One region of the Paenibacillus sp. NPDC058071 genome, then DNA from elsewhere that is predicted to be linked to it. Evidence: riboswitches for the same ligand, from Rfam matches in the RefSeq annotation. Region 1 holds a riboswitch; the other holds the start of a gene.
The links. A riboswitch is a leader RNA that binds a small molecule or an ion and turns the genes downstream of it on or off. The one in region 1 is predicted to bind FMN.
Positions count from the first base shown of each region.

Region 2: linked by a shared signal. The riboswitch ahead of ACFVTB_RS26355 (EamA family transporter) and the one ahead of ribD (bifunctional diaminohydroxyphosphoribosylaminopyrimidine deaminase/5-amino-6-(5-phosphoribosylamino)uracil reductase RibD) in region 1 are both predicted to bind FMN.

Region 1 covers NZ_JBHVSK010000007.1:130,162-145,205, reverse strand. The annotation lists gene scpB (SMC-Scp complex subunit ScpB) at 1-577, opposite strand, end outside; gene ACFVTB_RS13935 (segregation and condensation protein A) at 546-1,325, opposite strand; gene ribH (6,7-dimethyl-8-ribityllumazine synthase) at 1,358-1,828, opposite strand; gene ACFVTB_RS13925 (bifunctional 3,4-dihydroxy-2-butanone-4-phosphate synthase/GTP cyclohydrolase II) at 1,877-3,145, opposite strand; gene ribE (riboflavin synthase) at 3,179-3,865, opposite strand; gene ribD (bifunctional diaminohydroxyphosphoribosylaminopyrimidine deaminase/5-amino-6-(5-phosphoribosylamino)uracil reductase RibD) at 3,878-4,984, opposite strand; FMN riboswitch at 5,155-5,364, opposite strand; gene ACFVTB_RS13910 (peptidylprolyl isomerase) at 5,396-5,827, opposite strand; gene lysA (diaminopimelate decarboxylase) at 5,882-7,213, opposite strand; gene ACFVTB_RS13900 (spore germination protein) at 7,352-9,040, opposite strand; gene ACFVTB_RS13895 (stage V sporulation protein AB) at 9,072-9,509, opposite strand; gene ACFVTB_RS13890 (stage V sporulation protein AA) at 9,493-10,143, opposite strand; gene sigF (RNA polymerase sporulation sigma factor SigF) at 10,254-11,009, opposite strand; gene spoIIAB (anti-sigma F factor) at 11,029-11,457, opposite strand; gene spoIIAA (anti-sigma F factor antagonist) at 11,481-11,834, opposite strand; gene ACFVTB_RS13870 (D-alanyl-D-alanine carboxypeptidase family protein) at 11,976-13,157, opposite strand; gene ACFVTB_RS13865 (pyrimidine-nucleoside phosphorylase) at 13,379-14,728, opposite strand; gene ACFVTB_RS13860 (aspartyl-phosphate phosphatase Spo0E family protein) at 14,756-14,932, opposite strand.
Region 2 covers NZ_JBHVSK010000025.1:38,276-53,319, forward strand. The annotation lists gene ACFVTB_RS26340 (DUF554 domain-containing protein) at 1-135, shown strand, start outside; gene ACFVTB_RS26345 (IMP dehydrogenase) at 523-2,022, shown strand; gene ACFVTB_RS26350 (hypothetical protein) at 2,127-2,273, opposite strand; FMN riboswitch at 2,409-2,558, shown strand; gene ACFVTB_RS26355 (EamA family transporter) at 2,690-3,637, shown strand; gene hmpA (NO-inducible flavohemoprotein) at 3,773-4,987, shown strand; gene ACFVTB_RS26365 (Crp/Fnr family transcriptional regulator) at 4,954-5,472, opposite strand; gene gmd (GDP-mannose 4,6-dehydratase) at 5,730-6,842, shown strand; gene ACFVTB_RS26375 (TioE family transcriptional regulator) at 6,887-7,612, opposite strand; gene ACFVTB_RS26380 (ATP-binding cassette domain-containing protein) at 7,838-10,297, shown strand; gene ACFVTB_RS26385 (DegT/DnrJ/EryC1/StrS family aminotransferase) at 10,443-11,561, opposite strand; gene ACFVTB_RS26390 (acetyltransferase) at 11,604-12,248, opposite strand; gene ACFVTB_RS26395 (glycosyltransferase) at 12,464-14,356, shown strand; gene ACFVTB_RS26400 (glycosyltransferase family 4 protein) at 14,353-15,044, opposite strand, start outside.

The DNA.
Region 1 (15,044 bases):
TTTGTCTTTCGCCAAGTCGTTCGAACAGCATTTGCGTCTGTTCCTCAAGCGCGTCGTCGACATCAACCGTTTTTGGCTCGGGCAACGCCTTGATGCTAGGTAAACCGAAATAATCGAGAAATGATTTCGTTGTGCCGTATAGAATCGGACGGCCGATGGCATCCGCCCGGCCCACCTCTTCAATAAGATCTTTAGAGACAAGCGATTGAATCGCCCTGTCGCTCTTCACGCCGCGGATTTCTTCGATGTCAATCCGTGTAATCGGCTGTTTGTAGGCGACGATCGAAAGCGTTTCAAGCGCCGCTTGCGACAGCTGAGAACGGGTCGGCGTATAAGCCATCCGCTCGAAATAAGCGGCGTGTTCCGGATGCGTCGTCAGCCGATAGGAACCGGCGATTTCCGTTACTTGAACGCCCCGCCCCTCTCTTGCCAAATCGCGGTGCAGCTCGTACACTAAATCGGCGGCCAAATCGCCCTCGATCTCCATAATATCGGCCAGCTGCCGTTTGTTCAGCCCTTCGTCGCCGGCCATAAACAGCAAGCCCTCAATAATCGTCTTCAACTTCGAATAATCCACTTTCCGCCGTTTCTCCTCTCCAATGAATCACGATATCGTCAAACAGCTGATGCTGGAAGCACCTGATGTGCTTCATCTTCATGAGCTCCAGTATCGCAAGAAACGTGACGACGATTTCCTGCTTATCCATGTTCTCGCGAATCAGCTTGGAGAATCGAACGGTTTCGAATTGCCGCAGCACGTGCATGATATCCTGAATCCGGTCTTTGACCGATATTTCGTCCCGTTGAACGGTAGCGACGACATTACGCCTGGCGGCCTTCTTCAACGCTCGCTGGAAAGCCGCAATCAGATCGGAGACATGCAGTCCCTCCAGCGGATTGACGATCTCCTCTTTCATGAAAGGAGTAAGATCGTCTGGCTCCCTGGAATAAACGAGACTGCGTTCCATTTCCTTATCCCGCAGCTGTTCGGCGATTTGCTTGAATTTCCGATACTCGACCAGCTTCTGAATGAGCTCGTCCCGCGGATCCAGCCCATCGTCCGGCCACTCCTCGTACTCATCTTCAAAAACGGGCGGCTTGGGCAGCAGCTGCTTGCTCTTAATCGACAGCAGCGTAGCCGCCATGACGAGAAATTCGCTCGTCACATCCAGCTCCAATTCTTTCATCGCATGCAAGTAATCCATATACTGATCGGTTATTTCGTGGATGGATACTTCATGGATATCGATTTCCGCCTTGTCGATAAGATGCAAAAGCAAATCGAGCGGCCCCTCGAATGATTCAAGCTTGTAAAGCACCGTCACTGCCTATTTCCCCCCGCTGCAAAGTCTATCTCTTAATTATGCAGCAATTTCGTTAAATTTGCCATCTCTATTGCGGAAGTTGCCGCTTCGTAGCCTTTATTTCCTGCTTTTGTGCCCGCCCGCTCAATCGCTTGCTCGATCGAATCGACCGTCAGAACGCCGAAAATCGTCGGCACGCCTGTTTTCAAAGCAATAGCAGCTACGCCTTTAGCCGCTTCATTGCAGACGAAATCGAAATGCGGAGTTGAACCCCGGATGACAGCTCCGAGCGTAATGACGGCGTCGTATTTGCCGCTTTCAGCCATCTTTTGCGCAATAAGCGGAATCTCGAACGCTCCCGGTACCCAAGCAACTTCAACATCGCCGTCCTCTGCCCCGTGACGCTTGAAGGCGTCCAGCGCGCCGCCAAGCAGCTTGCTCGAGATGAATTCGTTAAACCTTCCTACAACAACTCCGAACTTCAAACCTTCTGATACTAAATGACCCTCATATACATGCGGCATTTTTTATTTCCTCCTTTAAATTGGCCGCCATCCGGCGGATAAGTTTGGTTATTGCTGATCCTGGTCTTCAAAACGAAGCAGGTGACCCAACTTCGACTTTTTCGTGCGCAAATAATTCGCGTTGTCGGCGCTTTCTTGCATTTGAATCGGGACGCGCTCGACCACTTCAATTCCATGGCCTTCCAGTCCTTTAATTTTGCGGGGGTTGTTCGTCAACAGGCGCATTTTACGAACGCCCAAATCTTTTAGAATCTGTGCTCCTATTCCATAATCGCGAAGATCGGGTGCGAATCCCAGCTTCAGATTAGCGTCCACTGTATCAAGTCCTTGCTCCTGCAGCGCGTACGCTTTCAGCTTATTGACGAGTCCGATGCCCCGTCCTTCTTGACGCATGTACAGCAAAATGCCGGAGCCTTCCTCGTCGATTTGCTTAAGTGCCGCTTCCAGCTGCGGTCCACAGTCGCATCTATGCGAGTGGAATACATCGCCCGTCAAGCACTCGGAATGAACGCGAACGAGCACCGGTTTCGATGGGTCGATTTCTCCCTTTACAAGCGCGACATGCTCCTTATCGTCCACTTCATTCGTAAAGGCCACGGCGCGAAAGAGACCGAAGTCTGTTGGAAGATTCACATCGACAACCCGCTCTACAAGCTTTTCTTTCTCGTTGCGGTATTGAATCATGCTCTGAATAGTAATTAGCTTCAATTGATGTTTTCGCTTGAATTCCGCCAAATGCGGCAAGCGCGCCATCGTACCGTCTTCGTTAATAATTTCGCAAATGACGCCGGATGGATAAGCATCGCACATGCGGGCCAGATCAATTGCCGCCTCGGTATGTCCAGCGCGCCTCAGAACGCCGCCATCTTTGGCAATGAGTGGAAAAATATGGCCGGGTCTGCGATAATCGGACGATTTCGTCGCACCATCAATCAGCGATTTGACTGTCAGCGAACGCTCATAAGCGGAAATGCCTGTCGTCGTCTCGATATGATCGACCGAAACGGTAAATGCCGTGCCGTGGTTGTCGGTATTTTGCGCAACCATTGGCGGCAATTCCAACTCTTCAGCGCGTTCTTGCGTAATCGGCACGCAGACGAGCCCGCGCGCTTCGGTAATCATAAAGTTAATGACCTCTGGCGTCGCTTTCTCGGAGAGCGCGATCAGATCGCCCTCATTTTCGCGGTCCTCGTCGTCTACGACGATAATTGGCTTTCCTGCTTTCAGATCGGCAAGCGCTTCTTCAACCGAATCGAAGATAGCCAATTGTCCGTCCGAATGTCCTTGCTCTTGTTCTTGCTGTTGATGCTGTTCCATTGCAATCCCTCCTATCTCTCTTCTTTATCTGCTTTATAGAAAACCGTTTTCGCTTAGAAAGGCGGCGGACAAACGCGAGCTCTTGCCGGTCGATGGGGAGCTGCCCTGTCTGCTTGCCGCCCCAGAACGTCCGTAATGCAACAAATGATCGACGTACTTTCCGATTACGTCGCATTCGATATTAACCGTTTCGCCCGGTTTTTTATCGAGCAGCGCCGTCTCGCTTAACGTATGCGGGATGACCGATACGGCAAACCCCGATGCGTCGGTATCGACGACCGTCAAGCTAATGCCGTCGATCGTAACCGAGCCTTTTGGAATGACGTAACGAAGCATCTCGTTATCGGTTAATTGTATGCCGAATACTACTGCGTTTGCGTCTTTGCTGCGGCTTGCGATAACGCCGGTGCCGTCGACATGTCCTTGCACGATATGACCGCCAAAGCGGCCGCCCGCTGCCATCGCCCGTTCCAAGTTAACGGGCTGACCGGGCTTCAACCGATGCAAATTCGACTTCCGGTACGTCTCCGGCATGACATCCGCCTCGAAGTGATGCGGGCCAAATGCGACGACTGTCAAACAAACGCCGTTGACCGAAATGCTGTCGCCTAACGCCACTCCTTCCGTGACGACGGAAGCGCCGACGGTGAGTACGAGCGCCTCTCCTTGCTTAACCGTTTTGCGCAGGACGCCGACTTCCTCAATAAGACCGGTAAACATCGGGCATTCCTCCTATTCGTTGCGATAGGCCGGATAACCGGCAATTACGATATCTTCGCCCGCCGTCTCGACGGTCACTTGCTTCAGCTCAATTGCCTGCGACATTTTCTCAAAGCCTTCGAACGTAAAGGTGCCGGGCGCCTCTGCGCCGCCAATAATTTTAGTCGCCATGTGCAGAACGATCTTGTCAATCAAGCCCGCGGTCAGCATGGCGCCATTTAGCTTGCCGCCGCCTTCGAGCAAGATTGAACCGATCTCCAGCTCGCCGAGCTTTCGTATCGCCTTGTTCAGATCGACCTCATTTCCTTCGCCGCACGTAAGGACCTCCACTCCGGCGGCGGACAACTGCGCAGCCTTTTCCGAATCCGCTGCCGCCGTCGTCAGAACAATCGTTCTAACCGACCGGTCCGTAACGACTCTTGCGCTTAGCGACAGTCGCAGCCGGCTGTCCACAATGATCCGTACCGGATCGATCGCGGGCACTTGCGCTCGCGTCGTCAGCAACGGATCATCGGCAAGAACCGTTCCGATCCCGACCATAATCGCTTCGTGCTGATGGCGGAGCGTGTGCACCTGCTCTCTTGCCGCCGCGCCGGTTACCCATCGGCTATCGCCCGTCTTCGAGGCGATTTTGCCGTCCAGCGTACTGGCCGTCTTCAAGGTGACGAAGGGCAGCTTCGTCGTAATATATTTGTTGAACCTCTCATTCATGCTGCGGGACCGTTCTTCCAGCAAGCCGACTTCTACCTCAATGCCGGCTTCGCGCAAACGGGAAATGCCTCTTCCGGCTACTTGCGGATTCGGGTCGGTCGTCGCCACGACGACTCTCGCCGCTTTCGCGTCGATAATCCGTTCGCAGCATGGCGGCGTCTTCCCAAAGTGGCTGCAAGGCTCCAGCGTCACATAGACAGTTGAGCCTTCCGCCTCGTCTCCCGCCATCTGCAGCGCATGAACTTCGGCGTGTCCGGTTCCCCTTTTCAAATGGGTGCCAATGCCGATAATTCGCCCTTCTTTTACAACAACGCAGCCGACAACCGGATTAATGCCGGTTTGCCCAGCTGCTTTTGCCGCCATATCTAGCGCTAGGCTCATATAATACGAATCGTTAATAACTTCCATAAACGCAAAAACACCCCTATCGGCGTCATAGAGCCAACGGGGCGCAGGTGAATTGGATTCACTTCGGAACAAAAATAAAGCAATTGAAACAGACCTAAACTAGCCTGCCTCACTTTGTGAAAATGAGCACAAGCAAATAAAGGTTCATATCCAACCTTTTTTTCCGAATGTGACTCCTTCTCCCATCCAGACTATACTGTCGGTCCCGGATTCGCACCAGGTCCACCGCTCCGTTCGCCGCCGTGCGCTAGTGCGCTCCAGCCGCGATCAGATCGGGTCACGGACTGACGAACGACGCCGGAGCCCGGGGTTGTCCCCTTGCCTCCGCACGCCGTCCGATCACCGCCGGTTGGGAATTTCACCCTGCCCCGAAGGATCACAACTTACTTTAATATAGTGCCTATCTTATCATTAAACGTCGTAAACTTCAACCTTTTCCATCTTGTCGCGTCCTTGAAACGCGTCAACATGCTCCATGCCTTTGCTCACTTTGCCGAAAACGGTATGTTGACCGTCCAGGTGCGGCTGAGGCTGGTAAGCGATATAGAACTGGCTGCCGCCAGTGTTACGGCCAGCATGCGCCATTGCAAGGCTTCCGCGCTCATGCTTGTTCGGGTTAATCTCGCAGTTGATCGTGTAACCTGGGCCGCCGGTTCCAGAGCCGTTAGGGCATCCGCCTTGCGCGACGAAACCTGGAATGACACGGTGGAACGTCAAGCCGTTGTAAAAGCCCTCGCTTGCGAGCTTTTCAAAGTTTGCAACCGTATTGGGAGCATCTTGGTCGAACAGGTCGATAAGAACCTCTCCGCCGTTAGCGAGCGATATTTTTGCTTGTTTTGCCATGAATGAACATCAACCTTTCTGCATTGAATATCTATACGTTACCAAATTTCGCCCTTACTTCGCAAGCGGAGCTTTGCTAAGGCGTGCAGGGATGACGTCATTGCTCACGATATTTTCCAGCGATTCGCGCTTCACGACAAGATCCGCTTGACCGTCTTTGACGAAAACGACAGCTGGACGGCGAATGCGATTGTAGTTGCTTGCCATCGCGTAGTTGTAAGCGCCTGTGCAGAATACGGCCAGCAGATCGCCGATATTCGCTTTCGGCAGCTCCAGATCGATAATGAGCTTGTCGCCGCTTTCGCAAGCTTTGCCCGCGATCGTTACCGTCTCTTCGTTCGCTTCGTTCGCGCGGTTAGCCAAAATCGCCTCGTAACGCGATTGGTACAGCGCCGGACGCGGATTGTCGGTCATGCCGCCGTCAACTGCGATATATTTGCGCACGCCAGGGATATCCTTCGTTGTGCCGACCGTATAAAGCGTCGTGCCAGCGTCGCCGACCATGCTGCGGCCCGGCTCAACCCAAATTTCAGGCAATGGGAAGTTAGCCGCTGTGAAGTTGGTAATAATAGCGTCGGTAATCGCGCCGACATATTTCGAAACCGGCAGTGGCGTGTCGCCTTCTACATAACGAATGCCGAAGCCGCCGCCGAGATTGATAACCTTGAACGTCAAGCCGAGCTCATCACGGATTTGCACCGCAAATTCCGCTACTTTGTCTACCGCTGCGCGGAAGCCGTCCACTTCGAAAATTTGCGAGCCGATGTGCGAGTGAACGCCCAGAACATCGAGATTAGCGAGCTTAATTGCTTCGGAAATCGCTTGCTTCGCCGCACCGTTCGCCAGGTCGAAACCGAATTTAGAATCTTGTTGGCCAGTCGAAATGTACTCATGCGTATGCGCTTCAACGCCCGGAGTGATGCGAAGCAAAATTTTAACCGTCTGGCCCTTCTCCGCCGCGAGGGCGTTCAACAGGTGCAGCTCGGTGAAATTGTCGACAACGAAGCAGCCGATGCCCGCTTCAAGCGCCGTATTGATTTCTTCCGGCGTCTTATTGTTGCCGTGGAAATGAATGCGCTCTGCCGGGAAGCCGGCTTGCAGCGCCGTATACAGCTCGCCGTCGGATACGACGTCAAGCGACAGTCCTTCTTGCTCGGCAATAACGCACATTGCCATAACGCTGAACGCTTTGCTCGCATAAGCGACCTGGAATTTCAGACCCGACGCTTTGAACGCTTCCACATACTCGGAAGCGCGCTGGCGCACAAGCGCCTCGTCGACAATATAAAGCGGCGTGCCGAATTGTTGCGCGAGCTCAGTCGTGTCGACGCCGCCGATTTCCAGATGCCCTTGGGCATTTACTTTACTAGTTCCATGCAAATACATTTGATATATCCCCTTTTCTCCCTCTATCTGCAGCAGATAGACTATAAATGATTACGATTCGCTCAATATTGACAGTATATCGCAATCTAACGGATAGAGAAATGGATAATTCAACAATTGATTTGCATTATTATCGTATTAATCGGTTCGCGGCATTTTATCGCGCTGCTGTGGACGGAGCAGATTTGGCCTCGTCCGATTCTTAAGAACAGGCTGACGTACGATAATATTCCATACCGCACGCGGATCGAACGGAATAAACGGCCACATGTACGGACGGTTGAAGGAGCGCTGCATGCTGAGCATCATAATGACCGCCGTCGTCGCAATGACGAAGCCCGGCACCCTGAACGCCGCCACGACGATAATCAGCAGCAGACGCACAATTCGGTTCGCCAGTCCAAGCTCATAGCTGGGCGTAGCGAACATGCCAATCGCGGCAATGGCCATATACAAGATGACCTCGTTGATAAAGAAACCGGTTTTGACCGCAATGTCGCCGATCATTATAGCCGCTACCAATGACATGGCCGTCGCCAACGTGCTTGGCGTATGTACCGACGCGAGACGCATGAGATCGACGCCGACCTCTACCATCAAAAATTGCAGGACGAGCGGCAGTTTGCCTGTCTCCTGCGGTCCCAGCACGTTCAAAGCTGCTGGCTTCAATTCCGGGTAAAGCACGAACATGAGCCAAAGCGGCAGCAAAAACAGCGAGGCGAAGATGCCGATAAAACGCACCCATCGCAGGTAGGTGCCGATAAACGGCGTCTGCCGGTTTTCCTCCGCATGCTGGACCAGGTCGAAGAAGGTCGTAGGCAAAATCATAACCGAAGGCGATGTATCGACAAATACGGCTACCGCTCCTTCCAGCAAATGGGCGGACACGACGTCCGGCCTTTCGGAATAGCGGACGAGCGGATACGGATTCCACCCCCGTTGAACGGTTGCTTCCTCCAACTGCTTGTCGGCCAGCGGCAGGCCGTCGACGTGGACCATTTTGATTTTATCCTTAATCGATTCCACCAATTCCTTGTCAGCCAAATCGTCAATATAGGCGACGCAAATGTCGGTTTGCGTCCGCTCGCCAACCTTCAGTAGCTCGTATCTGAGCTGCGGATCGCGCAGCCGTCTGCGAACGAGCGAAATGTTGACCATCAACGTCTCAGTAAAACCGTCCCTGCTGCCTCTTACGACCCGCTCGATTGTCGGCTCGTCCGGTCCACGCGAAGGAAAGTTTTTGGCGTCGATAATGAGCGCTGTCGTCTCTTTGTCGATCAGAAACGCCGTGTCGCCAGAGAGCACGCTCGTCAGCATTTTATTCCATTCCGTAACCGGACTCACTTGCGAGGCCGGCACATAATGGTTGAAAAAATCGTGGAACGCATCCGCTGACAAATCTTCCGCCTGCAAGTAGGTGAGCCGTTTGATAATGTCGGTGAGCAACAAACCCATCGACAGGCCATTCATGAAGAAAAAGGCTGCTCTACGTCCGCCGAATACCATTTCCCGGACGACGACGTCGAAGCTGACGCCGTAGCCAACCTCGTTGCGAAGCCGTTCCAGCACATCGTCCAGCCGGTCCGGTATGCCGGCATCGGCCCCGGAGGCGGAATTTGACGAACTGGAAGACGACTTCCGGTTCCGGTCCTTCGTTTTGCGCGGCGGCTGCCATTCCGTCGTTCCTTCTGGCGGCCAATTCTCCTCAGCCGATGAAAATCCAGTCTCCTCATTTAGCCTCTCTAACGGCACATAGCTTGCCGGCGGAGCCCCTTCGTTGCCTTGCGACTCACCTTGTTCCTTCTCGCGATCCCTCATGCTGTCCATCCTTTCTTCTGCTTGTTGGTTTCGCTGCCCGCTACCACTGGAATACGAGCCAGTCGAACAAGGAGCCCAGCGTCTTGCCGAGCACCATCGCCATCACGAGCGACACCATATATTTTGATAAGTTCATCCGTTTGGCCAAGATAGGCAGCACGTTCATCACCTCGGTTAGAGCAGCGGCAAGCATACCGACGAAAATGCCGTCCAGCAGGCCGATTGCAATAAGCGGGAACTGACCGGGAATGGAAATCTCCCAGTCGAGAAAATCGGCAAACGACCAGTAGACCGATCCGAACGTCACCGCCGTCTCGAACCAAGGCGACTGGCGGTACGCCCTTCCCAGCTGCGCCAGCCTCGGAATGAGGTCGAGCACGATAAGAAGCGCGACCAGTCCGCTGCCGACCGCAAGTCCCCCGGACACGCCCAGCAGCACAATGAACAGATTGCCCGCCCATTCAATCCACATGGCCATCCGCTCCTTCGTTGCGGTCGTTCATCTTGCGCATCTCGTCGGCGATAACGTAGGCGTTCACATTTTCCTGGTACGTATACAGCTCTACTTCGAGCGGATTCGGCTCTTCATTGAACCTTTTGCGGAACAAATGGTTAAAGAACAAAATCATCCCGAGCCCAATGCCGAACGAATACGGAATTTGGAACCAGAGCGGATGCTCTGTTCGTTTGCCCGTAATCAGCTCGACGATTCGAATATGAACCTCCTTCATGCTGACGTCGGTATGGAAGTTCATGATCGCCAAGCCCGCGCCGAAAAATAGAAGCAGCCAGGCTAATAAAAGAACGGCGATTCGCGGCTTGACTGCCTTCTCGGCCACCATCACAAGCACTTGCGGATCGCCGTACGCTTCGACAGTCAAACCGGGCTCAGCCGTCCTAATCTTCTTCACGACTTGCAGCAAATCGATTACGACGCGATTGCCATCCGCTTTCGCATGCTTATAAAGGACGATAGAGCCGAGCCGTTCCTCCTGCTCCTCGCTTGTACCGAGCAGCCTCGCGGCTTGCTGAAGCGTCACTTCTTTGCCGGGCTTAATGTATATTCTTTTTTTCAGACGCAGATAGAAGGCCGACTCTCGCGATGCGTCCATCTGACATCATTCCTAACGTGTGGGATGGGTCATGCTTCCCGTTTAGTATGGTAAAAGGGCGAGGCGGATAGTCATGCATACCAAGGTAATAAACGGAAAAGACCAAATCGCTATTGAGCGATTTGGTCTCGGATGGACTGCAATATTTTTTTCTCGAGGCGGGATACCTGCACTTGTGAAATACCAAGCCTGCTTGCTACCTCGGACTGAGTCTTATCCCGGTAATACCGCAAATAGACGATCAACCGCTCGCGCTCGCTAAGTCCTTCGATCGCTTCGACCAGCGCCAGCTTATCAAACCACTTCTCTTGCGAATCATCGGCAATCTGGTCCATCAGCGTGATCGGGTCGCCGTCGTTCTCGAACACCGTCTCGTGAATGGACGTCGGCGGCTTATTCGCCTCCTGCGCGAATACGACATCCTCCGGCGTAATGCCAAGCCGTTCAGCCACTTCGCTGATCGTAGGAAGCCGGCCAAGCGTCTTGGACAGCTCATCCTTCATCTTCCGCACCTTGTTGGCTGTCTCCTTGAGCGAGCGGCTCACTTTCAGCGTGCCGTCGTCACGCAGGAACCGCTGTATTTCTCCAATAATCATCGGTACCGCGTACGTCGAAAATTTCACATCGTAGGACAGATCGAACTTATCGACCGATTTCAGCAGCCCGATACAGCCGATCTGAAACAGGTCCTCAGGCTCGTATCCGCGGTTAATAAACCGTTGAACGACCGACCACACCAGCCTGATATTGCACTGCACGAGCGTGTCTCTTGCCAAAGTATCGCCGGATTGGCTTAACGCGATGAGGCGTTTCACCTCGGCATCATCTAAGTACGGCTGAGCCGTTTGCTTCAAATCGACATCCATGAGGTTCAACCCCTATGCGCTAGTTGTACAGCGCTTTTTTCGATTCGATTCGTTTCAGCATCTCGACGCGTGTACCCGCGTTAAGCTTACTGACGACCTCGAAACGGTCCATGAAATTTTCCATAATCGTAAAACCCATTCCCGAGCGTTCCATTTCCGGTTTGGACGTATAGAGCGGCTGTCTCGCGAGCTCCAAGTCTTCGATGCCGCGACCGCGGTCGCTTACCGTGATAGAGACGGCGTCGCCTTCGATCCACGCTTCGATCTTCACTTTTCCGGAAGCGTCGCCGTCGTAGCCGTGAATGATCGCATTCGTTACCGCTTCGGATACTGCCGTTTTCAAATCATTCAGCTCATCCAGCGTCGGATCCAGCTGGGAAACGAAAGCCGCGATCGCCACCCGGGCGAAGCTTTCATTCTCCGAGCGGGCGCTGAATTCGAGCGTCATTTCGTTCTTTTCGTTCCGTCCGTTCACGATACCACCTCCAAACTTAATAACGCGGACCGCTCATTGTCATACATCTCCAAAATTTTGAATAAGCCTGACATCTCGAGCAGCCGGTATACGTTCGGATTGACGCCGCAGACGACCATTTTGCCGCCCTTGCCCTTCACCTGCTTATACCTGCCCAATATGACGCCGAGCCCCGAGCTGTCCATAAACTGCAGCTCCTTCAAGCTGAGGACGATATGATTGCTCGTTCCTCTGGCGATTGCTTCCTCCATCTTATACCGCACGACATCGGCTGTATGATGGTCGAGCTCGCCTCGCAGACGGACAATCAATACGTTACGGTGTTGCTCCAATTCGGCTTGCAATGTCATCGTCGCAGTTCCACTCCTTTAAGCAATCGCATTTGGATAGACCTAGCATTTCTCCAAATAGCGGCGGCTTTCCTGCTTGGCGACAAAACTAGAAGCAAACGGCTAGAAGGCGACATTTTACGCGTCTGTTAACGAGCTGATCTATGTGAACAAGCCGTGGAAGGAACGCTTCAGCAGCTTCCACCATCCTGCCCGCTCGATTAGCTGCGGCGAATCAACCGGGAATTCCTTGAGCACTTGATCGCCTTGATAAACGATCAGTTTGCCGATCGGCTGGCCGGCCTTCACCGGCGCCTTCAACGGCTCAAGCTGCAGCTCATGGCGAATGTCGGTCGTCGGTGTTCCTTTTTTGAGCAGCACGCTGTAATTGTGGCTTGCAACGAGCGGAAGCTCCGCTTGCGCGCCCTTCTCGATCCGCGCCGTGCCCATCGCGTCGCCTTCTTTAAAGATCGGATGCGTCATATATTGCGCAAAGGCGAAATCGAACATTTGCGCTACTTCATTGTTGCGCGTCTTCGTGTTCGGCTCGCCCATCACTACCGCTACGACGCGCAAATTGTCTCGTTTGGCCGTAGCCGAAAGACAAAACTTGGCTTCGTTCGTAAAGCCCGTTTTCAGTCCGTCGGCGCCGCTGTAGAAACGAACCAGCTTGTTCGTATTGACAAGCCAGAACGGCTTCTCCGACGATTTGCGCAAATAGTCCTGATAGAGTCCGGTATAGTTCGTAATTTCCGAATGTTTGAGCAGTTCTTTCGACATAACTGCAATGTCATGGGCGGACGTATAATGTTCGGCGGTAGGGAGCCCGTTACAGTTCGCAAAATGTGTATTTTGCAAACCTAGTTCCTTCGCCTTCTCGTTCATTCTGGCAACGAACTGCTGCTCTGACCCCGCAAGCTTTTCCGCCATTGCCACCGACGCGTCATTGCCGGAAGCAAGCGCAATCCCTTTAATCATTTCGTCTACCGTCATTTCTTCTCCGGGCTCTAGAAAAATTTGCGAGCCTCCCATCGATGCGGCATATTCGCTTGCTTGCACTTTGTCGGTCAGCTTGATTACGCCATTATCGAGCGACTCCATAATGAGCAGCATCGTCATTACTTTTGTAATGCTGGCGGGCGGAAGCTTGTCATGACTGTTTTTCTCGAAAATAATCGTACCGCTATCGGCGTCCATTAGAATGGCCGAACGGGCTGAAGGGGCGAGATCGACCGTCGTCCCGGACGAACCGGGTGGACTCTTTTCTTCGGCAAATGCACCGTTCGGCAGCGCCAATGCGACTGCAGCGGCTAGAATAAACAGCTTGGTACCTTTTCTTCTCATGTGGCAAGTCCCTCCAAAGATGATGTGCCTGCGGTATCGATCGTCCAGGTCCGCAATTCGGCTAGTTTTCTCCCCATCAGTCTGGTCATTTTTGCCGGCATTTATTCCACACGTTTCCAATTGTCAAAAAAGAAAAAGGCGTCCGCCGTCATCCCCCCGAATGACGCGAACACCTTCTATTCTCATTTTTTCGCCTATGCGGCGTACCGTATTTCGTTAGTCTAATCCGTTTGTACAGCAGCTCCGCAGCGCTCGATGCCGTCAGCCGTAACAACGGACAGCAGCAGCGGCCTGTCAGCGGGGCGTTCCGCGGAGAAGCGGTACGCTTCGATGACCTTCGCCTTCGCTTCGGAGGCAGCCGAGCCGTCCTGTCTTGCATGCAGAGTGGCAATCGTCTCGCCTTCCGTGACCGGATCTCCGATTTTTTTACGAATCGTAATGCCGACCGCATAATCGATCGCATCGTCCTTCGTCGCTCTGCCGGCTCCCAGCAGCATCGCCGCCACGCCCAGACGCTCGGCGTCGATCTTCGCAACGAAGCCGCTCGCCGCCGCCTTTACCTCGATTGCTAGAGGAGCAGTTGGCAGCCTGTTCGGCTCGTCCGCAATCGAAGCGTCGCCGCCTTGCGCTGCAACGAATTGCTTGAACTTCGCCAACGCTTCGCCATTGTCGAGCTGCTTACGCAGCAAAGCTTCGGCTTCCTCTACGGAACTCGCTTTGCCTCCAAGCACCGCCATGTGCGCGCTCAGCGTCAAGCATAACGAGGTCAAATCATCGGGGCCTTGCCCCTTAAGCGTCGCAACAGCCTCAGCCACTTCCAGCGCATTGCCGATCGCAAAGCCCAGCGGCTGATCCATGTCGCTGATGATCGCGGCCGTACGGCGGCCAACCTGCGTTCCGATGTCGACCATCGCCTGTGCAAGCCGTTCCGCATCATCCAGCGTTTTCATGAAAGCGCCGCTGCCGGTCTTCACGTCCAAGACGATCGCATCGGCGCCCGCGGCAATTTTCTTGCTCATGACGGAGCTGGCGATAAGCGGGATCGATTCGACTGTTGCCGTCACGTCTCGCAGCGCATACAGTTTTTTGTCGGCCGGCGCCAGATTGCCGCTCTGTCCGATGACCGACAGTCCGATCTCGTTCACTTGGTTCAGAAACGTATCCCGCGACAGCTCCGTTCGAAAGCCTTCGATCGCTTCAAGCTTGTCAATCGTTCCGCCCGTATGCCCAAGGCCGCGTCCCGACATTTTCGCCACGGGCACGCCGATCGATGCGACAAGCGGCCCGATGATCAACGTCGTTTTGTCGCCGACGCCGCCGGTGCTGTGCTTGTCCACCTTGACGCCCGCTATGGGGGCCAGATCGACCTGGTCGCCCGAATTCGCCATTGCCAGCGTCAGCGCGGCCGTCTCTGCAGCGGTCATGCCGCGAAACAGCACGGCCATCGCCCATGCCGACATTTGATAATCCGGAATTTCACCTTCGCAATAACCGTCAATTATAAAGGTAAGCTCGGAGGCCGTTAGCTCGCCCCCGTCTCGTTTTTTATGGATTACGTCTACCGCGCGCATTCCCGTCACTCCTGTCCTAAGGGCTTGTTATTTCCGCCAACGCCGCTGTTCTTCCTGCACCCTTACGATAAGGACGTCCAGCGATTGGCTGAGCTGCAGCACTTCGCCGTTCTGAAACGTCTTTTGCACGAGAAAGCTTTCTACCATCTTATCGCGCAATTGCTCCATCTCCAGACGCAACTGCTTGTCCATTGTTCCATTCACCGCTATTTCACTCCATCACTCTATGGTCATGGACATTATACGACGATGGTCGCAAAAAATAATGTCAGAATACGTCGAGGTTTTGTTACAGTTTAGTTACAGTTTAGTTACA
Region 2 (15,044 bases), on a different contig from region 1:
ATTATCGGCGGTGTGCTCATCCTGAGCTCGGGACTTAGCATTCTTGGCATCAAAAAGTTCCGGACGATCAACCTTGTTCCGGCGTTGCTCGTTCCCGTCGTCTATTTGACGGCCAGAAATTTGTTCGGGATATAGAAAAAAAACGGATCAAACATATAATCAGTGCTTCCCCTCAGTTCAAGTCATGTACTGATTTCGGTTTTGAGCAAAAAACATCTCGTTTCACAGTTTAAAGTGAAGCGGGATGTTTTTTTCACAAACTCAACTCGAAGCATGGCTGTAAAAACCGAAAAATGGCTTTTAAGACAGCCTTTAATTTTGCTTAACGGGAGGGAATCTTACTTATATAATGGAAGGTAAACGCTTTCGCCAATCGCGGCTGTCCGCTGAGAACGAATAAGCCTTGACACAACAAAAAACATTCTGCTATATTATTGAGAATTTAAACATCGTTTGTGTGGGCGCCGGTCCACGCATTCTTTTTCCGCCGCAATACAAAATCACATTGAGGAGCTGAGAGCATTGGCACAGTATTACTTGGAACCATCCCGAACATTCAGCGAGTTTCTGCTCATCCCGAACTTGACGACGAAAGAGTGTACGCCTCAAAACGTAACGCTGAAAACGCCGATCACGAAGTTCGCCAAAGGCGAGGAGCCTGCCATTTCTCTGAATATACCGTTCTCATCCGCGGTTATGCAGTCCGTATCCGACCATAATATGGCGACGGCGCTGGCCAGATGTGGCGGTATTTCTTTTATTTTCGGTTCCCAGTCGGTCGAGGATCAGGCCGCAATGGTACGCAAAGTAAAAGAATACAAAGCGGGCTTTGTCGTTAGCCGTTCCAACTTGAAGCCGAACCAAACGCTGGCCGATGTGCTTAAGCTCAAAGAAGAGAACGGACATTCGACCGTTGCGATTACAGAAGACGGTACATCCAGCGGCAAACTGCTCGGAATCGTCACCAGCCGTGATTACCGGCTGAGCCGCGATTCGCTGAGCAAGCCGATTAACGAGTTCATGACGCCTTTCACTTCGCTTATCTATGGAAATTCGGGCATTACGCTTCCTGAGGCAAACGATTTGATCTGGGAGAAAAAGCTCAACTGTTTGCCAATCGTCGATGAGAATCAATGCTTGCAGCATCTTGTTTTCCGTAAAGACTATGATGCGGATAAGGAAAATCCACAAGGATTGCTGGACGGCAACAAACGTTATATCGTCGGAGCCGGCATCAATACGAAGGATTATATGGAACGCGTACCTGCTCTCGTTGAAGCGGGCGTTGACATTCTTGTCATCGATTCCTCGGACGGATACAGCGAGTGGCAGGCTGAAACGGTTAAGTATGTGAAGGAAAACTTCGATGTGAAAATCGGCGCCGGCAACGTTGTTGACCGCGAGGGCTTCCTGTATCTGGTCAACGCCGGGGCAGACTTTGTGAAGGTCGGCATCGGCGGCGGTTCGATCTGTATTACCCGCGAACAGAAGGGTATCGGTCGCGGCCAAGCATCGTCATTAATTGAAGTGAATGAAGCCCGCGAGCAATATTATAAAGAGACGGGCATTTATGTGCCGATTTGTTCCGACGGCGGCATTGTCCACGACTACCACATTACGCTTGCTTTGGCGATGGGCGCCGATTTCGTCATGATGGGCCGTTATTTCGCTCGGTTTGACGAGAGCCCAACGAAGAAGCTGAAGGTAGGCAACAACTTCGTGAAGGAGTTCTGGGGCGAAGGCTCGAACCGTGCCCGCAACTGGCAGCGGTATGACACGGGCGGCAAGCAAGGACTTATCTTCGAGGAAGGCGTCGACTCGTACGTGCCGTACGCAGGCACGTTGAAAGAGAACCTCGACAAGACAATTCATAAAATCAAATCGACGATGTGCAACTGCGGTTCCATTTCGATCGCCGATATGCAGCAAAACGCAAGAATTACACTCGTTTCTGCGACCAGCCTTGTCGAAGGCGGCGCACATGACGTTATTATGAAAGATAACGGCTTGTCGGGCGAATAATACCTGTTCGAGACGATATGCTATCGTTATGGAGCCCGGAAGCTTGCTTGGACAAGCTTCCGGGCTTTTCATAAATCGTTTTATGAAAGACGGCATCCGTATGACTATTCTTTGTCTGCCAGCTCGCTGCCATTCGAGGCGCAAACGAAGCATATGGCTGACTTGTCGTCGCGTACGATCCCGTCCAGAAAGCCATCGAGGCAATACAGCGGTTTCTTGCATAAAGCGCAATAGCCGATAAACTCTTTCAAAAAGGATCACTTCCTTCCTGACATTAGTTTACAGAAAAAGGCCCATGATGAAAGGGCTTTATAAAATAAAGGTTGCTTTCTTATTTCCGACTGTGATACTATGCTTTACAAATCATTACTATTCTAAAACGAAATATGGATCTTCGGGGCAGGGTGAAATTCCTGACCGGCGGTGAAGCTCTTCTCGGAGCGCAGCCCGCGACTCTCTGAGCCGTCAACGGCAAGGAGACTGACTTGGTGCAATTCCAAGGCCGACGGTTATAGTCCGGATGGTAGAAGATCAACCGATTGGCATGCAGGGGCGTTAGCTCTGTTCTCGCATGTTTATTTGGCCAGCCCCGATTCGCGATTATGATGCGGATCGGGGTTTTTGCATCTCATCGCCGGTCCTGTTTCAACAAAAGGGGAAAACTGTTATGCAATCATCCGTTTCGTCTGTTTCATCCGCTCTGCGGTCGTCCAATTCTGGAAAAATGGCTTTTTGGCTCGTCGTATTGGGAGCGGCTCTATGGGGCGTCGATCCCGTATTCCGCATTATTTTGCTCGATTCGCTGACGTCTACGCAAATTGTATTGCTGGAGCATGTCATTTTATTTATGGCCGCAGCGCCGGTATTGTGGAAAAACCGCGCTGAGCTGCGGAGCGTCGGACTTCGCCAGGTTGGCGCGCTGCTGTTCGTCTCGTGGGGAGGATCTGCGCTGGCGACCATTTTGTTTACGGTCGCTTTATCGAACGGCAATCCAAACGCGGTGCTTCTGCTGCAAAAGCTGCAGCCGCTGTTCGCCATCGTCCTGGCCAGAGTCATGCTGAAGGAATTGCTGCCTCGTCGTATTGGCTCGTTGTTGCTGCTGGCATTGGCGGGCACGTACTTGCTGACCTTTGGCTTCTCGTTTCCGTTCAGTCATGTCGATGATTTAATGCAACTGGGCAGCCTGTTGTCGCTCGGTGCGGCGCTGCTATGGGGCGGCTCGACCGTCATGGGCCGCTATCTGCTCGGCTCGATGAAGTACGAAACGGTCACTTCGCTCCGCTTTGTGCTGGCGCTGCCGCTGCTGCTCGTTATTACCGCTTCCGAAGGCGCCGTCTGGCAATTGCCGGAGGGGACCGGAGCGCAGTTTGCCGTTCTGATCAATCTGCTGCTGCAGGCGCTGCTGCCGGGGCTGCTCAGCTTGCTTTTATATTACAAAGGACTGAGTAAAATAAAAGCGTCTTATGCGACACTCGCCGAACTCAGCTTTCCGATGGTCGGCGTACTGTTGAACTGGCTGGCGTTTGGCTCGATCGTAACTGGAGCGCAGCTGCTTGGCTTCCTGCTCATTTGGACGACGCTGTTCACGATATCGCGCCAGCAGGACCGGCTTTGATGTTCGCTCGGACGGCGGCTAGAAAGAGCCGTTTCGTCACAATTCATTCCCTTTTAGTGTGATTCCAATCACAATAGCGTTCGCCTCGCTCTAGGTATACTTGATGTATTCCATAGACAAGAGAGGCGAATCGCAATGCTAAACGAACAAACAATAGCTGTTATAAAATCGACCGTTCCGGTTCTCGAGGCGCACGGTACGACCATCACCAAAGTATTCTACGAGACGATGTTCGCCGATTATCCGGAGTTGCTTCATATATTCAACCATGCTAATCAAAAGCAGGGACGGCAGCAAACCGCTCTAGCGAATACTGTGCTTGCCGCAGCCCAGCATATCGATCGGCTGGAGGCGATTTTGCCGGTCGTCAAACAAATTGCACATAAGCACCGCAGCTTGGGCGTTAAAGCGGAACACTATCCGATTGTTGGCCAATATTTGCTAAAGGCGATCAAGGATGTATTGGGCGAAGCAGCGACTGATTCGATCCTGCAGGCTTGGGGCGAAGCGTATGGCGTTATCGCCGACGTCTTTATTGGCGTCGAGGCTGAGATGTATGAGAAAGCAGCGGAGCAAGCCGGAGGCTGGGCGGAATTTAGACCTTTTGTCGTGAGGCGGAAAGTGAAGGAAAGCAGCGTCATTACCTCCTTCTATTTGGAGCCAAAGGACGGCAAAGCGCTGGCAAACTTTGAGCCGGGGCAATATATCAGTTTGAAATTCAATATTCCTGGTGAGCGCTACGGACATATTCGCCAGTACAGCTTATCGGATGGACCAGGTAAAACACAATACCGCATTTCCGTTAAAAAGGAAGATGCGCAAGGCGGTCGGCCTGCGGGCAAAGTGTCGGTCTATTTGCACGAACAAGTGCAAGAAGGAGACGAGTTGCTCGTCTCGGCGCCTGCGGGCGCATTTACGCTCGAACGAAATGATCGTCGTCCGGCCGTCTTCATAAGCGGCGGCGTCGGATTAACGCCGATGGTCAGCATGCTGCAAGCCTCGGCGGAGCTTACGCCTGATCGTCCAGCCGTCTTTATCCATGCGACGAATAACGGAGAAACGCATGCGCTTCGAACCGAGGTTGAAGCATTAGCCGCCCGCCATCCGCAGCTGACGGCGTACTGGGTCTATGGCAATCCGACTGCCGAAGACCGTAAGGCAGGACAATTCCAGAAGGAAGGCTATCTCGATCATCCGTGGCTGCTAAGCGTCATTCCGACTCGCGACGCAAGCTTCTATTTCTGCGGCCCGCTTCCATTTATGAAAACAGTAAAAGAAGCTTTGCTTGCCGGCGGAGCAGCGGAAGACGATTTGCATTATGAATTTTTTGGTCCATCCGCCGCTCTTTGAGCGCGCAGCAGCCGATTGACCGTCTCGCGGCGCAAGCCGACAAATTGTCCAATCTCATCCTGAGTCAATATATCCGTCAATTCGTCTGAGCCGATGTAACGTTTGAACCAAAGCTGTGTTTTAACCAGTCGATCGGCGGGCGAAAGCTCGGTTAGTTGATCGATTCTCGCCTGCATCATGCGAAGCTTATCTTGCAGCAGAAGCGCAATTTGGCGGTAAGCGTCCTCCTGCTTCAGTTGGCTATACCAGTCTGCGGCAGGAATCATGTCGACGTCGCTTGTTATCAAAGCGATGGCCGTCCCGTAATAGGGCGACGGGCTGATCAAGGAGTGATGAGGGATTGTCTCGCCAGGTGTAATGATGTTAACGAGTAGAGGGCTGCCGTCCTGATGTACGCGGATGATTTTAAGCAAACCGCTGTTTAGCCGAAAGAGCGAGCCTGATTCTCCTTGACGGAACAGCGTCTCTCCTTTATGCAGTATCATTTCATGAATCTCCTTAAATGAACTTGGCTGCCTGCGTCTGCATGGCGGTCTTTTTTTGTAAACAGCAATTATGAACGGAAATAGGCTGATGTGACTCGCTTATTATACCACGTCGGGGTCAAGCAAAATGGTTGTTTATCCACAGCAGGCTCTCCGCTAGATTCATAACATAAAGGAAGGCAGGGCCAAGTCCCGGGCATTGCCGTTCATCGGCTGGCTTGGTGCAGGCTAACCAACAAAGAGCATCGGAGGGAACCATGAGCAAGGTCGCCTTCATTACAGGAATTACAGGCCAAGACGGCATGTATCTGGCCGAACTGCTGCTGGATAAAGGATATACCGTACACGGGCTGAGACGACGCAGCTCGCTGGCGAATACCGGCAGAATCGATCGATTGGTCGAGCGGGCTAATACCGGCGGACAGCAAAGATTGACGCTCCACTACGGTGACTTGACCGATTCGACGAATTTAATCCGGTTGGTGCAAGCGATACAGCCGGACGAGATTTACAACCTGGCTGCGATGAGCCACGTTCACGTCAGCTTCGATACGCCGGAGTATACGGCGAATGCGGACGGCATCGGCACGCTGCGGCTGCTGGAAGCGGTACGCCTGCTTGGCTTGTCCGGCAAGACGAGGCTGTACCAGGCTTCGACGTCGGAGCTTTACGGCTTGGTGCAAGCGGTGCCGCAAAGCGAAACGACGCCGTTTTATCCGCGCAGCCCTTATGCGGTGGCGAAGCTGTATGGCTATTGGATCACAGTCAATTATCGGGAAGCGTACGGCATATATGCGTGCAACGGCATTTTATTTAACCATGAGAGTCCGGTGCGAGGCGAAACGTTCGTAACGCGGAAAATTACGCGCGCAGTTGCCCGTATCGCCAACGGGCTGCAGGACACGCTGCCATTAGGCAATTTGTCGGCTAAGCGGGATTGGGGCCATGCGCGCGATTATGTGGACGCGATGTGGCGTATCCTGCAGCAGGACGAAGCGGAGGATTACGTTATTGCGACCGGACAGACGACGGAGGTGCGGGAATTTGTCCGTATGGCGTTTGCCGAGGCTGGCATCCAAGTGGACTTTGCAGACGAAGGGGAACGTGAATACGGTTATGTAACCGCAAGCGACAGATCCGAAGTGGGACCGGGACGAAAAGTGGTTGAGGTAGACCGCAGATTTTACCGTCCATCCGAGGTAGACTTGCTGCTTGGCGACCCGACAAAGGCGAGGACAAAGCTGGGCTGGGAGCCTGCGACCGGCTTGGCGGAGCTTGTGCGGGAGATGGTGGCATCCGATCTGGAGGAAACGAGGAAAATTGTAGAGCTGCGCAAGCTCGGCTTTGAAGCGAGTCTTGACGTCGAATGAGAAAAGGCCGTATCGCCGAAATATAAGGCGATGCGGTCTTTTCGTTATGGTGCAGACGGCTCGTCGTCGAGCAGGCCGACTTCTTTGCAAAGCTCGACCAATTGATGAATGCCGGATAACTGGTTGCGGTTGCGGACATTTATTGTAACGAGAGCGTCCTCCGCAAGTTTTTTTGCCTTTTCTAATTGATAATGCTGGGCGGCCTGCACGATCTCTTTCATATTGTCCAAGTAATAAACCGTTCGGCGCAGCGTACGGATGAGCAGTATTTGCCGTATATGCATGGGAGTAAAAAAACGGTAGCCGTTATCAGGATCGCGCTCGGGCGCAAGCAGTCCTTCCTTCTCCCAATGGCGGATCGCCGACGGCAGCACATCGGTTAATTTGGCGGCTTCGCCGATTGACATGCGCGGCTTCAGCCGTTTGTTCGGAACGACTGGAAGCTCGGGGTCCTGCAGCAGCTTGAGTGTTTCGGACGCAACCGTTTTTTCATGCTGCAAATCCGCTTGTTCTTTGTTGACCAGCCAGAATGCATCATCAATCCGGCCATGTTGAATATGAACGAGCACTTTGCAGGCAAACGCGATGCCGAAGCCGGGAAACATCGCCCTCAAGCAGCGGAAATAGGCCAAATGAACGGACGTGTACAGCCGATAGCCATTGTATGCACGCTCCGGAGCGGGAACGACTCCCCAAGACTCGTAATGCCGCAGCGCGCTTGTGCTGATATGAAGTTTCTTCGCGATTTCGATCGGTTTATAGTAGCGCAACAGTGTCAGCCTCTCCCGTAATAAGTAAAATCACTATATCAAAACCGTGCGAGCTTAGGCAACTTTCATCCAAGACTATAAAGTCCAACGCTAACCTTATCATAGGTAAATAAAGATTAAAAATACATAAACCTTATCACTTGCATGAATGTTGTATGATAAGCATTACAGTACGCGTACAGGTACCATAATCAAATGGATCAACTAAAATGAAGGAGGCTTTCTATGATTGATTTTATTCGAATACGAGGCGCCAGGGAAAATAATTTGAAGCGGGTTTCGCTTGATATTCCGAAGGGCAAGCTTGTTGTCGTTACCGGCCCGTCCGGCTCCGGCAAATCGACGCTGGCGATGGATATTTTACAAAGGGAGTGCCAGCGGCAGTATATGGAGTCGAGCGGTCAATCGGCGGAGGCGATCGAGAAGCCGAAGGTCGATTCCATCGAGGGACTGTCGCCATCCATCGCCGTCGGCCAGCACGTCACCAACCGCAATCCGCGTTCCACGGTCGGCACGGTTACCGATATGTATACCTATTTGCGGCTTGTTTTTCAGAAAAAAGGGCAGCGCCGCTGCGAGCGATGCGATCACGCCGTTCCAGAGGCTAATGCGGACGACAACGAGACGGTCGATTGTCCGGCTTGCGGGCATTTCAATAAAAGGCTGACCCAATCCGATTTCTCCTTCAACACGCCGAACGGCGCTTGCCGGACCTGCAGCGGACTCGGAACGGTCGTCGAGATCGACAAACATGCCGTATTCGATAGGGAGAAAAGCGTCAGAGAAGGTGCCGTTCGTTTCTGGAACGGCATGTTAATCGACTATCAAGCCGCTATTTTGGAGCAGGCTGGCAAGCATTACGGAATCCCGTTTGACGATCGGCAGGCGCTCAAGGACTATAATGAAGCGCAATGGGATTTGCTGCTGCACGGGGTGGAAAGCGAAGCGTTCTCGCGCCACTTTCCGGAGATTCCGCCGCCAAAAACGGTAAGCAAAGGGAAATTCGAAGGGGTGCTGAGCGGGATGTGGCGGCGTTACCGGGAGAAGGAAGGCCAGTCTGGCGAGGCAGGCTACTTTCTGTCTCAGTCCTGTTCCGACTGCGGAGGCGAGCGGCTGAAGAAGGAAAGCCGCTTGACGACGGTTGAAGGCGCAACGCTGCCGCAGCTTTCTATCCTGTCGCTCGAGGAGTTGGAGCAATGGATAAATCGCGTCGCTGATCGATACCGCCGGGACGGCGACGAGCTGTTGGAAACGGTGCTGCATGATTTGCGCACGAAAGTGACACGGATCGTCAATGTTGGTCTCGGATATTTATCGCTGGACCGCAACGCCGTGACTCTCTCCGGCGGAGAGGCGCAGAGGCTGCGCTTGGCCACTATTCTCGGATCTGGGCTGACCGGCGTGCTCTACTTACTGGACGAACCGACGTCGGGTCTTCATCCGAAGGATACCGACGGCCTCGTACAAGTGATGAAGCAGCTGCGCGACCTCGGCAATACGGTGCTTGTTATCGAGCATGATAAGACGGTAATCGCGCAAGCCGATCACGTAATCGACGTCGGCCCGGGGGCCGGCCGCTTCGGCGGAGAAATCGTCGGCCAAGGAACGCTGGAGGAGCTGCGGAGCCAGCCGCGATCGGTGACCGGATATTATATGAGCGAGCCGGCAGGCATGCAATCCACGCTTCGGAATGGCAATGGCTATAGGATTACGGTTAAGGGAGCTGAACTTCACAACTTGAGACGGGTGACCGCTTCATTCCCGTTGGGCTGTCTGGTTTCGGTGTCCGGTGTATCCGGCTCCGGCAAGTCGACGCTTGTGTTCGATTTGCTTGCCGCAGCGGCGACGGGAAGCGCGAAGAACAGCGTTAGAGGCTGCCACTCGATTGAAGGGATGGAGAACGTCGACAGCATCATTACGGTTGATCAATCGCCGTTATCGCGCATGCAGCGCTCCAGCGTCTCGACCTACATTGATTTATATACGCTTCTCCGTAAATTGTACGCGTCGCTTCCAGCTGCGAAAGCGGCGAGTTTGAAGGAAAACAGCTTTTCCTTCAATACGGCGGGCGGCCGGTGCGACCGCTGCGAGGGGCTGGGACAAGTGTCGGTTGACATGCATTTTCTGTCTCATCTGCAGGTCGTTTGTCCCGAATGCCGGGGCAAGCGCTTTAAGCCGGAGGTGTTGGCCGTCAAATATGAAGGCTATTCGATATCGGATGTGCTCGAACTCGGCATTGAGGAGAGCCTGACGCTGTTCAGCAAGCACAAAAAAATGGCCCGGCTGCTTGGACTGCTGTGCGAGGTCGGCCTCGGCTACTTGCAATGGGGCCAATCGGTGACGACGCTGTCCGGCGGAGAGGGACAGCGGCTGAAGCTGGCGAGGGAGCTGAGCAAACCCGCCGCCGGGCATACACTGTATTTGCTGGACGAGCCGTCGACCGGCTTGCATACGCAGGATGTACGCAATTTGCTCGTCCTGTTGAACAAACTAGTCGATGCCGGTCACACCGTCGTTATGGTGGAGCACAACACCGATCTGATCGGCGCTTCCGATTATTGCATTGATATGGGGCCGGGCGGCGGAACCGCCGGTGGCGAGATCATCGCGTGCGGCACCCCGTTCGAGCTTGCGAGTTCGAAAGACTCGGTGACCGGACAGTTTTTGGAGCTGTCTCACGGATAGACGACGTTCGTTCGCGCGACTAAAGAAAGCGATCCGGCCCGTGTGAACAACAATGTGAACGAGAAGAAGCTCCTGTCCCCTTGAGTTGAGGGAGCAGGAGCTTCTTGTTTTGCGTCTTCGCTGCTGCGTTGCCGTGCGGCAGGCGTCAGAGGTCTTGAAGACGCTCTTTGATTTTGGAGGCGATATACGCAATGTCGGCCTCGGACAGCCCGCCGTAAGTCGGAACATTGAAGCCTTGGGCGGCGATGCGGTTTGCGACGGGATAGTCGCCGTATTCCCGGCCTTCCAAGTATGGCGGCAAAATATGCATCGGGTAGAAGAAGGGGCGCGTTTCGATGCCGTCTTCCTTGAGCAGCGCCATCATCCGGTCGCGCGCCGCTTCGTTCGCGTCCTCCAGAATGACGCTGAACATCCAGTACACATTTTTGGCAAAGTCTCGCTGCACCGGCAGCCCGATGCCGTCGATCCCTTGCAAATGCTCGCGATAATGGGAGGCGACCCGAATGCGTTCGCCGATATGCCAATCTATGTTCTCCAGTTGCGCGCAGCCGACAGCTGCCTGCATGTTCGTCATCCGGTAATTGTAGCCGATGACCGGAAACCAATATTTTTTAATCGGATCGATGCCTTGGCCGCGCAGCGTGCGCAGCGTTTGGGCAAGCTCTTCGTCGTCGGTCGTAATCATGCCGCCTTCGCCGGTCGTAATAATTTTGTTGCCGAACAGACTGAATGTTGCGCAATGAGCGAGCGAACCCGTTTTTTTGCCTCTATACTCGGCTCCAAGCGCTTCGGCGGCGTCTTCTATGACGAACAAAGCGTGTTTCCGGGCAATCTCGTTAATAGTCTCCATATCGGCCGGATGGCCGTACAGGTGAACGGGGACAATGCCTTTCGTTCGCGGAGTAATCAAAGACTCAACATGTGCGGGGCTCAAATTCCACGTATCGGGCTCGCAATCCGCGAACACCGGCTTCGCGCCGCAGTAGACGACTGCGTTCGCCGTCGCGATGAAGGTCAGCGTCGGGACGATCACCTCGTCGCCGGGGCCGACGCCGTGAGCCAGAAGCGCCAGATGAAGCGCGGTCGTTCCGTTGCTGCAAGAGATGGCATACCGCGTGCCGCAGTAAGCCGCGAACGCTTCCTCGAAAGCGGTAATATATTTGCCGGTGGAGGAGATCCACGTCGAATCGATGCAATCCATTACATATTTTTTCTCGTTGCCGTTCAAGACAGGTACGGCAACGGGATAAAATTTGCCTTCCATACCAAACCTTCTCCCTCCGTAATGCGCTTGTTGCTGCTTGCTTTAAGCTTGAATGCGTTTGATGATCGCCGGGACGCCGACGGCGAGCGCCCGGTCCGGAATGTGGCGGATGATGACCGCGCCCGCTCCAATCATGCAATCGGAGCCGATCCGCATGCCGTCGATCACCTTCGCTCCGGTGCCGAGGAAGCTTCTTTCGCCGACGAAAACGCTGCCTGACAAAGCACAGCCGGGCGCAATGTGCGCGGCTTCTCCGATCGTCGTATCATGATCGACTGTCGCCCCCGTATTAATAATCGAATAAGAGCCGATTGTCGCTGCTGGCTGGACAATGGCGCCGGCCATGATCGCGACGCCCCGTCCGAGTGAGGCGCTCGGGGAAACGTAAGCGTGCGGGCTGACGGCATTAACGAGCTCGAAGCCGATCGCTTCGGCTTTCTTGGCAAGCTGCATGCGCCGCGCGTTGTTGCCGATCGCAATAAAGGCGTGGTGAACGCCTTGCTCAAGCAGGCGCGACAGTTCGTCGTCGCCGCCGATAACCGGCAGTCCGAGCACTGCCAAGTCCCGCCCTTGCCCGAGGCACCCGACGAGCTCGACGCTCGCATCGGCTCTCAGCACGTCGACCACGACTTTGGCATGGCCGCCGGCTCCTACGATGACCGTACGGCGCGGAACGGAATCGTCCATCCCAATCGACTCCTTCAGCGATTGATAGAATAGCGGTTATAGAAACGCGGTTACTTTACTATATTCGCGGGGTGTTGAAATGCTTCAAAAAAGAGTAGACAGCCGTCTAAATTCTGAAATATGGTTGCAATCCCTATGCGGGAGGGGCAAATGCCGTTGCTTTTTCAAACCGTGACAATACTCTAACTATGAAGAAGACGGATTGGAGGCTCGGTATGAAACGAAAAAGAAATCGCAGACGAAGCTCCGTAAAACGAGGCCGGAAACCGCGCGCGCTGCGCCGCAGAAGAAAGCGTGGCAAGTCGCGCAGCCTGTCAGCGAGACGCGGCAAAGGACGCAAAAGAGGACGCAAGGGCAAACGCCGTCGTCTAGCTCGCGTCCGGCGGCGCGGACGATTCGATAATAGTCCGGATGCGGAGGCGCTCCGAGAAGGCAACAAGCAATTTCGAACGAGGCTCGCGCCCGGCGGCCGAATTCTCGATTGGTTTCGCGAAGCGTTCCAGCTTGATACGGACGCATTCCTTTGGGAAATGTACCGGCAAACGCTGCAAAGAGAGCCGGATATAGAAGGCTTTGCCGCTCATAAGCAGCGTCTCGGCTCCGGTACGCCGAAGATCGTCGTCACCGCTGCTTTTATCGACAACTCGGAAGCGGAGAAGTTATATGGGAAAGCGCCTGGCGGCGATGCCGATACGGCGGCTCATGTCTTCCAGCAGCTTTATAAAGCCAATGATTTGGAGTTCGTTCACGGCGCGCACGCTCATCTGCTCGGGCGGGAACCGGAAGGAGCCAAAGTGGGCGAGTACGTCGAATCGCTGCGGCAGGGACTGCCTCGCAATGTGTTTATCGCCCGGTTGCTCGTCAGCGAGGAAGCGCAAAGACTGATTAGCGGCAGCGGCCTTCCGGCTGCAGCTCCGGTCGATCCGGCAACGGTCGCCTCCCGCAACATCGGCATTTTTCTCTGCTTCGGTTCCAAAATATCGATGGACGGCGAAGGAATAGGGCGGTTTATCGTCAGACTCTCGGAAGGGCTGCTATCACTGGATCGGGGTTACTTGCTCCATATCGCGACTACCGATGCAAATGCAGCAGAAACGGCTGCCATTTTCAGCGGATTGACCGAAACATTCAAGGGCCGGGTGCGCATTTATCACTCCGACAGCATGGAGACGATCAACCGGATCGTTCCGGCGCACGTATGGATCGTGCCTTACGTCGGCATGGCGCTGGCGCAATATTTGGCAAAACCGACAATTGTCTGCTTGCATGATCTTGTTTATATGCATTTCCCTGACCTGTATGCCGGCAATCAAGCGCACTATCAGTATATCCACGGAATCGCACAAAAGGTAACGGCGAGCGCGGCAGCAGTCGTGTTCGACTCAGAGTTTACCCGCAACCACGAAGGCTTGCGCTTTTTGTCTTTGCCAGCCCATAAGACGGCGGTCATTCGGTTCGCGGCGCCGCATGAGGAATACGCTTCATTCGGCGTGATCGGGGAGGACCGGTTCCGCGCGAGCTATAACCTATACGGCCCGTATATTACGTTCCCTTCCGTTATTCGCCTGCACAAAAACCACGACCGGCTTATCGATGCCTTTCATCGTTTCCGCTTGACGGCAACGGGGGCTGCCTCCGGCTTGAAGCTCGTTTTTACCGACGAAATAGCGCTTCGACCGCGGCAAAATGAAATTATCGCGGCGCTGAATGGGATTGCAGACCCGGCCATCCGCTCGTCGATTCTGTTTCTTGGCCGCATTTCCTCGTCGCACTTGCCGTCCTTATACAAATATGCCAGCGGAACCGTTGTGCCGACCTTGTTCGAAGGCAGCTGCCCGTTCCCTATTTTAGAGTCGCTGCTAATGGACACGCCCGTCGCTTACGGACGGCTTGAAGTCGTGAACGAAGTCATCGTCGACCCGAGCAGCTTCGCTACCTTCGATCCGACCAATTCGATCGAGATGGCGGAGGCGATTCGTCTGCTGTGGCTTCAGGGCAAAGGAGCCGCTCCGCAGCAGAAGGCCGCACTCGGCGACATTTTGAATCGGAGCTGGCTCTTTGTAGCTAACGATTATGCCGCTTTAATCGATCGTATCGCGGCCGGTTAATAAATGCGCTTCGCGTAGTATCGATAATACGTTTCCCGCATGACGGCCACGTACGCGGCGGCAATATCGTCCCAAGTTTGAGTTGGATCGTGAATGCCTTGAATGGCTGACAGTTTGTAATCATCATAATTCGTGAACAGTTCATCAAGGGCGTCCGCGATCGAGTCTGGGTTATGCGGGTCGAACCAGGCGATTTTAGCACTGTGTCTGGACAGATGCTCCCGCATGACCGGGATATCGGAGCACAGAACCGGCGTCCCGAGACGAAGCGCTTCTTCGACTGGATAGCTGCCGCCCCCTTCCGACAGGCTGGGCATGATGAGCGCCTTGGCGTTTTTAATTAATGCCGGAATATCCTGATCGGATACGAAACCGAGCGGGAACACGTCGGCGCCAACGCGGAGACCGGTGGAATTCATCGTCGAGGCCAGTGTAGGAATCCAACTGTGTTCGGACGAGAAGTTCGGGAAAGGCATGCGCAGCAGATCGGTTAAATATCCGGTTAACACTAACGGATATTTTTTTCTTTCTTTGAAGCGGGACAGGCCGAGCAGCAGGTTGTTGTGGTTTTTGTGCGGCGACGTATTCGACGGATAGATGATGTAGTCTTCCGGGATGGCGGCTGCGATCGCATGCGACACTTGGTTAGAGAACGTATGGGCGATCGGCGTAATCGCATGCGGAATGA